Regions from separate parts of the Cytobacillus pseudoceanisediminis genome, predicted to be linked through region 2. Evidence: riboswitches for the same ligand, from Rfam matches in the RefSeq annotation. Region 2 holds a riboswitch; the other holds the start of a gene.

Region 1 (7,012 bases), 370 kb from region 2:
TTATTTTCCTAATAGTATTATTTTTCGAAATAATTTATTTTAGTACATTGCCAGAGTAAAGCACATAAAAAATTAGTATACTCGTATTTTAATTATCATTAGAATTCAACTCGGCCAGGAGTTATTCCACCAAAGCTGATCAATATATTCTTTGTCCTCACCCCCTTAGTAAAATTTATTCTTAAAAGCTAAAAACTTTCATTTTTTATTCAGAAAATTCAAAATAAAATTGGTAAGATGCCAAAATTAACCTTGTTTGCTCTTCTAAGACCCGGGAATATAATCAATGTGCTTAACCATTACCAAATATAGCATAAAGCACTACAAAGGAGGTTTTTACAAATGGATGCCAATATTATCGGAGTTTATAATTCACAAAGGGAAGTAGTAAATGCCATTCAAGAACTGCAGAATGACGGATACCCTGTTCAGGATCTATCCATCATTGGACAGACAGAACACCTGGATACGTCTCTTGAAGATAAAACCGGTGTTCATACAGAGACCTTCGAGACTAAAGATAGAGACAGCAGCGAGAGCGCGGGATTCTTAAATAGTCTGGCATCATGGTTTGATGATGATCGCATGAGCAGCGACTCTGCAGGTGAAAAGTTCAGGGAACTGGGCATGTCAGATGATGAAGCACGCAAGTATGAAGCTTATGTAAACGAGGGAAAAATCATTTTATACAGTGATAGAATGGATACTGCAACAGGCTTTACCAATGCCGGAACTGCTGAAGCCAATGTGGACAGCACTTACAATGGGGGATATAGCCAGCAGAGGAATCCCGCTGAAGAAGATGAACAATCATTAAAACTTCGGGAAGAACAGCTGGATGTGTCAAAAGAACGTGTTCAAGCCGGAGAAGTTGAAATCCATAAAGATGTTGTGGAAGAACAAAAAGCAATTAATGTACCGGTAGAGCATGAAGAAGTGTATGTAGAAAGAAGAAGAGTGGATGATCCAACTGGTGCAAGCACATCACCTATATCAGATGAGGAAACAATCAGGATCCCAATTACAGAAGAGCGTGTAGAAGTCTCCAAAAGGCCTGTTGTCACCGAAGAAATTGTCGTAGGCAAACGGGAAGTTCAGGAAACCCAGCAGGTTAAAGAAAACCTCAAGAAAGAAGAAGTGCATCTAGAAGGCGGCCAAGAATATGTTACTGACGATGAAGACTTAAATCGTTCTCTTAATAGAAAAAATAATGACAACCTATAATTAAAAAGGTCCCTTCCGGGGGACCTCTTTAATATGATGGATGAACACCAAAAGGCTTTCTCAAAGAGAAAGCCTTTTTCTATAGGTTTTAACTAGCCTTATTTTCCTGCCAGGCTTCTTTTTTGCCACGGCCAACGAAAGCAAATGCCGCAACAAGAACAGCCACTGTGAGTAATGCGATAGCAGTGCTTCCAGTAAACCCGACGATTAAATAACCAACAGCTGCGATACCCGCTGAAATCAAGGCGTATGGAAGCTGCGTCATCACATGGTCTATATGGTTACACCCTGCTCCAGTTGAGGAAAGAATAGTTGTATCGGAAATAGGTGAACAATGATCTCCGAAAACCGCTCCGGCAAGGACCGCTGACATAGCCGGCAATAACAGCGCGATATCTGTTGCAGCAGCAATGTCTCCAGCAATCGGAAGCAGGATGCCGAAAGATCCCCATGAGGTTCCAGTACTGAATGCCATAATTCCCGCGATGAGGAAAAGTAAAAGCGGAAGCCATGAAGTGCTCATATTGGAACTTTCCACAATACCTGCCAAATACTTTCCAGTTTCCAGACGGCCGATCAGATCAACAATCGCCCAGGCAAACAGCAAGATATAAACAGCTGGAAGCATGGATTTTACGCCTTCCCATACCCCTTTGCCAAAAACATTTGCGTTAACACCTTTCAAAACAAAGGCCTGACGGAAGAATAATCCCATTGAAACCACTAGACCTACGAGGCCGCCAAGGATAAGTGACTTCGATACATCTGTGTTTTCAAAAATTTGCAGGATCGTCGCATTTCCTTCAACCGCTTGTGACCCCGTCCAAAGCATCGCACCAACTGTACCAATGACAAGGGCAATAATCGGCCACACAAGATCTCCGACTGATCCTTTTGAACTTGTTGGAAGGTCGTCTTTAAGCTCACCAGGTGCAGGCTTCTCAGGATCCATTACAAGTCCCTCTTCAACTGCCCGCTTCTCATGTACCCTCATTGGCCCAATTTCGATGCCCCTTATTGCAACAATAAACACAATAGCAAGTGTAGCCCATACATAAAGATTCATTGGAATCATTTGAATAAATGCCGAGAAAGCTGAATACTCGCTAACATTATGGGCAGCAAGGATAGTTCCAATCAGCGCAATGATGTAAGCTCCCCAGCTTGATACTGGTGAAACCACACAAACAGGTGCTGAAGTCGAATCAATCAAATAGGCAAGTTTCGCACGGGAAACGCGCTGCCTGTCAGTAATCGGACGTGAAATCTGTCCGACTGCCAGAGCATTGAAATAGTCGTCAATGAATATGATAATACCTAAAACAGCTCCGACAATCTGTGCGCCTGCACGGGTCTTGACCCGCTTCATCGCCCATTCTCCAAATGCGCGGCTTCCGCCTGAAATAGATATAAATGCAGTAATAACTCCTAATACAAGCAAGAATAAAATAATATATACATTCCAGGTGTTCAGCTCTCCGTCTGAAACAAAAATTCCTTTTACAGCATCCCAAATGATGCTGAATGTTTCTGTGATGCTAAATTCAGCCAGCAATAGTGCGGCTGTTACGATTCCCACTCCCAATGACAGCAATACACGCCTGGTCAGGATAACCATGGCGATTGCTACCAAAGGCGGAAGCAGGGAGAAAATCGTGTTTGCCATTACTTGTCCTCCTCTGAAATTTGATTGGTGTCCAGCTACAGGCGCCGATAAGCGGGCGCCTTCCGCTTTTCGTAGGGGAAACAACAAGGATGATGACAGAGTCAAAATAAAAAAAGAGTAACGATAGAGAAAAATCTATCATTACTCTTTTGAAGTAATTAGTTTCTCCATCACGATCTGTAGCTCCCCATTATGAAGGCTTTGACAAAGTATATTCATACTTTCCCCTCATAATGACAGTGTTACTCCTATTCGAAGTAACCCCAGCAAGATTAGTTCTGACTCACTAATCATGCTTCGGCAACATTCCCTTTCGGCTGCGGTCTTAGTTGTCATCCTCGCACAGCGTACTCTTGAATCTTGCGCCTCTACCCCATCGGATATGATAAGGTTTTTATGAAATTATATTGAAATTTTATCAAAATACTAATCTATTTGCAAGTGTTATTGGCCGGCCGGTATTTCTATTGATGGTGAGGTGCCCCCTCCGCCATTATAAAATTGCGGGACCTTTCCTGGGTAAATACCATAAGCGGCAAGCACATCCTCCTGTACAGTGATAATTTTGGTGGCAAAAGGAATAATGATTTGAACCTGCACATCCAGGCGTACCAGAACCTTTACTTCAACATTATTAATGCCATGATCCTTTGTTTCAGTTATAAAATTGGAGGTAACAGAGCCCACTGCATTAAATTTTACCGGTATCCGGGGACCCAAGTTTCCGAGAAGCGCATTATTGGTTGCCTGGCCAAGCGGCACATAATAAACAATTCCATTTGTATTCTCCATTTGTTCCGTGTTGATTTCCACGTCTGTAAAGGACTCCAAAGCATCCAAATCGCCCTTTTCCGCTTTCTTAATATTATCCTGAACCAGTTCGGTTACTTCCGCTTTGACCCTGTTCAGCTTTTCAACATTGATGCTGACAACACCGCTTTCACTTGCTTCAAACATATCTTCCAAATCCATCACATTGGTAATTTTTTTATTAATCGCATTGTTTATCACCAATGATGCGATTTTCCTTGTCTGTGAATCGGCATAGCTCATAAGTGTGGGCTTAAGCCCTTCGTTGATAATCCATAGGCCGGCAGCAGTTGAGATGACGAAAAATATAAAGGTCAATAGAAATACATAGCGAAATGGCAGAGGACCTTTCCGGGGCAGCCGGCCGCGAAATTTTGCCAAAACAAATCCCCCTTTACAAGCTATATGTATGCTGTAAAGGAGGGAACTAGGCTCAAAAATCCAAAATAGTTTATTGTTGTACAAAAGTCGTATCGCATCCTATAATGACAGAATTCAATTCAATCCTCAAATCTGCTTCATATGGCTCGACATTCCTGCCCTTTTCTTCAAGTATGCGGATGACAGGCCTATCACTCAGACCCGCGTTCTGCCGGCAGACAACGCCTTTCCTGCCATCATTCAGCTCAACTGTAACACCCACAGGATATACAGCGACCGCTTGACGAAAAACTTCGATTATCCTCTTATCAAATAACTTTTCTGCCCCTGCATACAAAATCTCCAGACCTTCATGCGGAAGCATAGCCTGTCTGTAAATGCGATTAGATGTTACTGCATCAAACACATCGGCAATCGCAATAATCTTGCCGAAATCATGTATCTCGTCTCCCTCAAGGCCGCGCGGGTAGCCGGTACCATTCAAACGCTCATGATGCTGAAAGGCACAATGTGCAACAAGGAGCGGAATCGTCTCTACTTTTCTTAATATATTAAATCCATCTTCAGGGTGCTTCTTTATTGATTCAAATTCTTTCACTGTCAATTTACCCGGTTTCAAAAGAATATCTGCCGGCACCTTCATTTTTCCTACATCATGGAGAATAGCACCTAGCCCCAGGATTTCAAGTTCCTTTGGCAGGAGCTGAAGCTTCATCCCGATTGCCAGAGAATAAAGGGTTACATTCAGGGAGTGTGTGAAAATATAGTGGTCATATGTATAAACATCTGATAAGATCGTAAGCAGCTCTCTATTTCCCCTTATTTCATCGATTAGCTGACGAATTAGCCCTGATAGCCGTTTAGAGGCTTTCTCAATCACTAAAGAGCCTGATAAATCTTTATTTGCTCCTACTTCCTTCAGAACCGATTCTATGGTTTGGATAGCCATCGTTCGCATTTTGGCAGACAGAGGGTCCTTATATTGGATATCTTCAGTGCGCCAATCCCTGATATACACATACGTAATACCCATTTCCTGCAATTTATGTATCAATTTATCAGCCAGCTCCACACCTTCATGCAAGAGGACCTGACCCTTGTCATTATATATTGCCTTGGCCAAAACGCTGCCAGTCTCAATTGTATTGGTTGCTGCTAATCTCATATGTATCTCCCATATCCTTTTTTCAGTGCTACTTTATATTTCGGGTATAATTTGGTTTTATTTACATTATACGACAAAATTCCGGCATTGGCCGATGCTCTCTAATTTTTTATGAAAGTTGATTTTTAAGGATAACATAGGGTGCTCGCCTTCATTCCAGGGAGATTTTTTCTTCAATTTATGTTTTTTGTGTGCGGATAGCCAATTTTTACATGCGGATAAAAAAATTTATGTGCCGATAACCGTTTTTTATGTTCGGATAAAATACTTTATGTGCGGATAACCCGTATTAAAAAAATTTATGTCCGAAGTAAGCTCTTAATATAGATCCAATAAAAAAGACAGCCCTGTCAAGGCATGCCTTTAGATCATTTTAAGAAGTGCTTCTTTTCCTATCGTCCCTTTAACAATGCCCAGTTCCTCTGCCTCAAATGTGACAGATTCAAGGGGGCATTTAACAGCTGCTCTATGGTTTTTACGCCGACCGCCCTGCCGGCAATTACTTTGCGGTCCTTAAGCTTCTCATTCAGCAAAGCTACATCAAGGGCGCCGCACATGATATACCCTTTATCATTCGTTACCACCAGCAGATTGGTCTTCGGCAATTGCACCGATACACTCAAAAAAGTATGGCCATCTATATCAATCGGTTTTAAATCAATCATACTTGCCGCCACTCCTTTCCTTTTCCATTAACACAATATGTGAGGACAAGGAAAAGGGTGAAAGTGCCTGGCATCGCTTAAAATAAATCAAGCTGTCTGGGAGCGAGCTGCTGGTATTCGATATCAAGAAGTCCGATCATTTGTTTAGCATTGTCTGCAGCGTCACCGCCAGAGTTGTTATTGAAGACGACGAATACATTTTTACAATTTTTCTCAAGTTGTTTTAGATGTTCTGCCCATTCAGCCAGTTCTTTTTCGTTATAGCGGTAAAGATATCGGACCTCTCGCCAGTTATCTCCATTCTTTTTCTGCCAGCCATGAAAATTCCGGCCATGAAACCGAACAAGCACCTTATCAGGACTGGTTGATTCCAGGACAGTTGGAACAGAACCCTCACCGGCTTGCGGCTCGTCACAGATGCTGTGAATCCAGCCTTCTTCTCTCATAAATCTTAATGTACTTTCCTTTAACTCCGGTCGAAACCAGGATTGATGTCTGAATTCCAGGGCACAAGGGATATCCCCCATCTGCCCTTTGCACCAGCGAAGATAGTCGACATTGGCTTTTTTGCAGTCAAACCATGGCGGAAATTGAAACAGCACCATAGCCAGCTTGCCGGATTGGATATAAGGCTCTAATGAGTCCTTGAAAGCTGCAAACATTTCTTCTTTGCTTTCAAAGGGGATTTCGCCTCTCTGATGGCCGGTCATGCCCTGGTAGGCTTTTACTATGAATTGAAAAGATTCAGGTGTGTCTTTTACCCATTTGGAAGAGTTGCGCTTTGGCTGCACCGCATAAAAAGCAGAGTCCACCTCGACAGTTGGAAAATGGCCGGCGTACTCCTTTAATTTATCTCTCGGCGATATATTGCCTGTATAAAGGCTATCATGGTCGCCCCACCCTGTTACGCCTATAATAATCATTAAAACACCTCCGTTTTTTTGCCATAAGTATTTTAAGAATAATAATTTAAAACCGTTTTTCACAAAGGGTTATATCTTCACTTTAGCAATTAAATCATTAATTTTCCAAAATTTAAACAGTTTCTGCCCTTCTCAGCCTCTTACCATTAAAAAACCCGCTTACCATGGCCGGTAAACG
Region 2 (7,012 bases):
TTTCTTTTTAGAATAGTCACGCTTACGCGGTTTTATTAAGCTTACATCAATGTCTTCGTAATGGAATGCAGGAGCGGAATTTGCATCAACAAACTTCGCCATTGTTGTTTTCATGAATTCCTCATCGTTACGCTCTGGGAAATCCGGCTTATAGTGTGCACCGCGGCTTTCATTACGGTTGTATGCACCAATTGTAATAACACGAGCCAATTGAAGCATATTCTGCAATTGGCGGGTAAAGCTTGCACCCTGATTGCTCCACTTCGCAGTGTCATTAATATTGATGTTTTTATAGCGCTCCATAAGTTCAACAATTTTTTCATCTGTTTTCAAAAGCCTGTCATTGTGGCGTACAACCGTTACATTATCTGTCATCCATTCACCAAGCTCTTTATGAAGGACATATGCATTCTCTGTGCCATCAAGAGACATAATATTATTCCATTTTTCTTCTTCCTGTTTTACGTGGCGGTCAAATAATGATGATGGCAGATCTTCAGCACTCTTATCAAGGCCGCTGATATATTTGACAGCATTCGGACCTGCTACCATACCGCCGTAAATGGCTGATAGAAGGGAGTTTGCACCCAGACGGTTGGCACCATGCTGTGAATAATCACATTCACCTGCAGCAAATAGGCCAGGAATATTCGTCATCTGATCATAGTCCACCCATAGTCCGCCCATTGAATAGTGGACAGCAGGGAAGATTTTCATTGGCACTTTACGCGGGTCTTCACCCTGGAATTTTTCATAGATTTCAATAATTCCGCCAAGCTTAATATCAAGCTCTTTAGGATCTTTATGGGAAAGATCAAGATAGACCATGTTTTCCCCATTAATGCCAAGCTTCTGGTTAACACACACGTCAAAAATTTCACGGGTTGCAATATCACGAGGCACCAGGTTTCCATAAGCAGGATATTTCTCTTCAAGGAAATACCATGGTTTGCCATCTTTATATGTCCAAACTCGTCCGCCTTCACCACGCGCAGATTCACTCATTAGACGAAGCTTATCGTCTCCCGGAATAGCGGTTGGATGAATTTGAATAAATTCTCCATTTGCATAATAAGCACCCTGCTGATAAACAATCGAGGCAGCTGAGCCTGTGTTAATAACAGAGTTAGTGGATTTCCCGAAGATAATTCCAGGTCCGCCGGATGCCATAATAACGGCGTCAGCAGCAAAAGACTTGATCTCCATAGAAGTCAGGTTCTGGGCAACGACACCCTTACAAGCTCCATCATCGTCGATTACTACCCCTAGGAATTCCCAGCCTTCGTACTTTGTTACTAAGCCTGCAACTTCATGGCGGCGGACCTGCTCGTCCATCGCGTAAAGAAGCTGCTGACCTGTCGTAGCACCAGCGAATGCTGTACGGTGATGCTGTGTACCGCCAAAGCGGCGGAAGTCAAGCAGCCCTTCAGGGGTACGGTTGAACATAACACCCATACGGTCAAATAAGTGAATAATTCCTGGTGCTGCCTCTGCCATCGCTTTAACAGGCGGCTGGTTTGCCAGGAAGTCTCCGCCATAAATTGTATCGTCAAAATGAATCCAAGGAGAATCGCCTTCCCCTTTTGTATTTACTGCTCCGTTGATGCCGCCCTGGGCACAAACAGAGTGAGAACGTTTAACCGGCACTAAAGAAAATAATTCAACCGGAGTCCCTGATTCTGCAACTTTAATTGTCGCCATTAAACCGGCTAATCCGCCGCCGACAACTATAACCTTTCCTTTACCCATAGTGACTCACTCCCTAATTACTAGTACAACTTAGAAAAGCGCAGAGCGCCTGCCTATCGCGCTTAAAGCCAGACTGCTTCTCAAAGCTGCAATATTATTGGCACGTTATAAATCCGAAGTCTAATAGTCTTTTATTGTCTTTTAAATGAATGCTGTTAGAGCACGTACACCAACAATAGATAGTGCAATGAATATTCCGATCGTTACATACGTGGAAATAACCTGTGAACGAGGAGATACTGTAATTCCCCAGCTGACAAGGAATGACCAAAGCCCATTAGCAAAGTGGAAAATTGCAGAAATGACTCCAATAATATAGAACCAGAACATAAATGGATTAGATAGGATGTTCTCCATCATCTGAAAGTTAACATCTGCTCCAAAGGCAGCCTGTACACGTGTTTCCCAAACATGCCATGCAACAAAAACCAGTGTAATGACACCTGAAACACGCTGCAGCATAAACATCCAGTTTCGGAAGTATCCATACCTGCTTGCGTTATTTTTTGCAGTAAAAGCAATATAAAGTCCATAGATTGCGTGGAACAGCAAAGGTAGATAGATTACAAACGTTTCAAGGAATATTCTGAATGGAAGACTTTCCATGAAATGCGCTGCATTATTAAAAGATTCCTCTCCCCTGTTGCAAAATGGTTCACTACAAGGTGCTGCACCAAAAACAAACCAACCGGTATAACCCCAAGTAATGAATGCAATCTGCGATTAAAAAACTCACGATTACCTGCCATAAACTTTCCCCCTGATTTTAAAAAAATGATGCTGAGCCCCCGCTCAGGACATCATCTCGAAAATGTTATTCATTTTCTTACAATTATGTGACATGTCCATTTTACTCCCAAGATAATAGAGCGTCAAGAAAACGGATACATAAAATGTTCCATATTAATAAAATTTTTAAAAAATATTAGCGGCTAAAAAACATATATTATTTTGCAGTTCAATATGACCCAGTTGCTGCTCTCCAGTATACTGGAATAGTAATTATTTCTATGCAAATCGTTCTATTTTTTCCCGAATTGATATTAACTCTCTCAGCATATTGTATATAATAGAATCATAGAAAGAGGGGAGACTATTGAGCGAATTAGCATCTGCGAAATCCACTAATGAAGATCACATACAGTCAGTTCCGGTTTTTGGCTATGAACTAATCCGGGAAGTGCTGCTGCATGACCTTTTGGGAAATGAAGCACCGGAAATTTTATATTGGGCAGGCAAAAGGATCGCACGCATGTATCCTCTGGAAACAGCCGGCCAGATTGCCGAGTTTTTTATAAACGCCGGCTGGGGAAATCTTTCCATCGCAAACGAATCGAAAAATGAAATTGAAATGGAATTATCCAGCCAGCTGATTACAGACCGCTGCAAAAAAATCATAACTGCACCTTTCAGCTTGAGGCCGGATTTATAGCCCAGCAGATTGAACTTCAAAAAGAAGTCATTTGTGAGGCATTCGAACATCCCCGCAAAAAAACTGGCAAAATCCTTATTACAGTGAAGTGGGATAAAAAGGATCCTGCTGAGTAATATCATATGTACAAACAATAAGCTATCAATTTTGATAGCTTATTGTTTGATATTCCTGGAATTAAGCCTTAACCGGAGAAACCGACAGATTGAATGCATCATGCAAAGCATCAACTGCATCAATCATTTTGCTGTTTTCAACAACCGCCGATACTTTAATTTCTGATGTGCTTACCATTTTCACCGTTATTTCATTCGCGGAAAGCACTTCGAACATTTCTGCAGCCACACCCGGATTGGAAATCATGCCTGAGCCAACAATCGAAACCTTAGCAAGGCCCGATTCCCATTCAATTCTGTCATAATTTAATTGTTCTCTATGCTTTTCCAGCACTTTTACTGTATCTGTGAGATCTTCATTCTTTATTGAAAATGAAAGGTTTGTCGTCTGAGCCTCTGTCATGCTCTGGATAATGATATCAACGTTAATGCGATTTTTGGCAAGCGCCGAGAAAATAGTAGACAATCCAGTCATTGAATTAGGAAGACCAAGAATCGTCACCCTTGTTATATCATCCTCAAATGCCACACCGCGCACGACTAAGTTTTGTTCCATTTTTACTTCCTCCTCAATGATTGTTCCGGCTTCCTTCTCAAGGCTTGAACGCACTTCAAGGGGAAGTCCATAATTTTTCGCAAATTCGACTGCTCTTGGATGGAGCACACCTGCCCCCAAATTGGCCAGTTCAAGCATTTCATCATAGGAAACAGAATATAATTTTCTGGCATTCTTTATAAAGCGGGGATCTGATGTAAATACCCCGGTTACATCAGTATAAATATCACATTTATCAGCTTTAAGTGCTGCAGCCAGTGCAACAGCCGTTGTATCAGATCCGCCCCGGCCAAGTGTGGTGATGGAACCATCTTCAGTCATCCCCTGGAAGCCTGCCACAATTACAATTTTCCCCTGGTTTAATTCACCCTTAATGGTACCTGGATCAATATTCACTATCCTCGCATTGCCATGGACTGCTTCTGTTTTAATGCCTGCCTGCCACCCTGTAAAAGAAACGGCGGGATGCCCTTTCGCATTTAAAGCCATTGCCAATAAAGAGATGGTCACCTGTTCGCCGGTTGTAAGCAGCATGTCCATTTCCCTTTTATCAGGTGAGGGGAAATCTCCCTTGCCATGCCAACCAGCTGATCAGTTGTTTTGCCCATTGCCGAAACAACTACAACAACATCATTTCCCCGATTTTTTCTTCAATTACCCGATTGGCAACATTTTGAATTCTGTCTACAGTCCCCACGGAGGTGCCCCGAATTTCTGCACAATGATTCCCACAGCTTTCCCTTCTTTCTAAAGAAATAGTAATTTTGTGATTTGCCGTCCTATGTAAGTGAAGCATATCAGTTCACTCTGCTGTATTTGACAATGGCCTTAACTCTAAAATACCCTTTTGGGCAATAAAAAAAGCAATGGAATAGTTTACTATCCCATTGCTGTGCAGCCAAAGTATAAAAATGAGCAAACACAGTGAGATAGCTCTCCAGGACGGCATTGTCCTGACAATCCTGCATTTATTCAATGCAGAACCAGCAGAAAAAATGATGAGATTTTCTCCACTTCGGCGAACGTACCCTTTCAAAGCTTTTCATGGAAGCTCATTCTTCTCCAAGCTTTTACTGATGAAGTTCGCACCTCTACCTTCACTTAACGATTCGGTTCATAGTCCCAAAACTTTGTTTGAACTAAATGAACATACGCTTTATCGCTATAAAGTGATATTGATATAAAGTTTGAATTAGTATAACATATCTGAAATTTTCTGTCTATATCCATTTATGACTTAGGATTTCCATTTTGTTCCTCGAGCCTCAACTTCAATTCCTCGGCAACATTCTCAGGAATGCCTATTTTCCTATACTCCTCTATTGGTGCTTCTTTCATTTTCTTTACAGATCCAAAGGCTTTCAGCAGCTGTTTCTTTCGTTTTTCTCCTATGCCGGGAATATCATCAAGAATAGACTGAAAGGCATTTTTCCCGCGAAGCTGGCGATGAAAAGTAATCGCAAAACGATGAACCTCGTCCTGAATTCTCTGAAGCAGATAAAATTCCTGGCTGTTCCTTGCAAGTGGAATAATTTGAAGCGGATTACCATATAAGAGCTGAGAAGTCCTGTGCTTTTCATCCTTCACCAGGCCAGAAATCGGAATATCCAGACCGAGCTCATTTTCAAGCACATCCCGTACAGCTTCAACATGCCCTTTTCCCCCATCAATCATGATTAAGTCCGGAAGCGGCAGCTCTTCTTTCAGTACCCTTGTATATCTGCGCCGGACTACTTCTCTCATGGATTCATAGTCATCAGGGCCTTTAACAGACTTAATCTTATATTTACGGTATTCTCTTTTCTCTGGTTTGCCATCAATAAAGACGATCATGGCTGAAACAGGGTCCGTTCCCTGGATATTTGAATTATCAAATGCTTCTATCCGGTGAGGCGTATATATTCCAAGCTGATCCCCCAGATTTTCTACAGCCTTAATTGTCCGTTCTTCATCACGCTCAATTAAAGAAAACTTCTCCTGGAGAGCAATTTTTGCATTTTTATAAGCAAGCTTCACCAGGTCCTTTTTTTGCCCTCGCTGCGGTTTTAGCACCTTAACATCCAGAAGCTGTTCTGCCATTTCAGCATCAACCGAATCCGGTGCCAATATTTCTCGCGGTTTAAAGTGGTTTGCTTTTGTATAAAACTGGCCGAGGAAAGTTAAGATTTCTTCTTCCGGCTCATTATAAATAGGGAACATTGATACATCTCTTTCAATGAGTTTACCCTGTCTGATGAAGAATACCTGAACACACATCCATCCTTTATCAACCGCATATCCAAATACATCCCGGTCGGTAAAGTCTGTCATTGTCATTTTTTGCTTTTCCATTGTTGCATCTATATGGGCAATTTTATCCCTAAGCTCCTTTGCCCTTTCAAAGTCCAATTCTTCAGCAGCTGCTGTCATTTTTGCAGTCAGGTCTTTTTTAATCTCTTTGTATCCGCCATTCAAGAATTTTGCAATCTCGTCTGTCATTTGCTTATATTGGTCTTCACCTACGGCCTTCACGCATGGCGCAAGACATTGGCCTAAATGATAATAAAGGCAAACTCTGTCCGGAAGAGTTGAACATTTGCGGAGAGGATAAATTCGGTCGAGCAGCTTTTTTGTTTCATTGGCAGCCTGCACATTGGGATATGGTCCGAAGTATTTTCCCCTGTCTTTTTTTACTTTTCTGGTTGTAATTAGACGGGGATGGCGTTCGGCCGTCAATTTGATAAAAGGGTAACTTTTATCGTCCTTCAGCATTACATTATATTTCGGATCATATTTCTTGATCAGATTCATCTCAAGGATCAGTGCTTCCATATCTGAAGAAGTGACAATGTACTCAAAATCTACGATCTCATTAACAAGTCTTAATGTTTTTCCGTCATGTGAGCCTGTGAAATAGGATCTTACACGGTTTTTCAGGATTTTTGCCTTCCCCACGTATATGATGGTACCCTGCCTGTCTTTCATCAAATAACATCCCGGCTGGGCAGGAAGCAGCATCAGTTTATTTTTTATCGTATCATTCATGGCACTACACCTCCCCGGTTAAAACTTTTTATTGAAGTTCAATTTATTCATTGTTTGGCATAATCATTTTGGGGTGAAAGCTAGTATAATACTTTGTTTGCGCTGGCAGCAAACCAATATTATTTAGCCGCTAAT

The links. A riboswitch is a leader RNA that binds a small molecule or an ion and turns the genes downstream of it on or off. The one in region 2 is predicted to bind lysine.
Region 1: linked by a shared signal. The riboswitch ahead of M5V91_RS25785 (Na+/H+ antiporter NhaC family protein) and the one ahead of M5V91_RS27670 (aspartate kinase) in region 2 are both predicted to bind lysine.

Annotation. Positions count from the first base shown of each region.
Region 1 is NZ_CP097349.1:4,828,038-4,835,049, reverse strand. It holds gene M5V91_RS25790 (YsnF/AvaK domain-containing protein) at 343-1,224, shown strand; gene M5V91_RS25785 (Na+/H+ antiporter NhaC family protein) at 1,313-2,890, opposite strand; lysine riboswitch at 3,063-3,269, opposite strand; gene yunB (sporulation protein YunB) at 3,335-4,081, opposite strand; gene M5V91_RS25775 (HD-GYP domain-containing protein) at 4,152-5,246, opposite strand; partial or broken gene M5V91_RS25770 (YunC family protein) at 5,610-5,911, opposite strand; gene M5V91_RS25765 (DUF72 domain-containing protein) at 5,989-6,834, opposite strand.
Region 2 is NZ_CP097349.1:5,200,949-5,207,960, reverse strand. It holds gene sdhA (succinate dehydrogenase flavoprotein subunit) at 1-1,749, opposite strand, end outside; partial or broken gene M5V91_RS27680 (succinate dehydrogenase cytochrome b558 subunit) at 1,891-2,498, opposite strand; partial or broken gene M5V91_RS27675 (YslB family protein) at 2,930-3,297, shown strand; partial or broken gene M5V91_RS27670 (aspartate kinase) at 3,359-4,585, opposite strand; lysine riboswitch at 4,776-4,955, opposite strand; gene uvrC (excinuclease ABC subunit UvrC) at 5,084-6,877, opposite strand.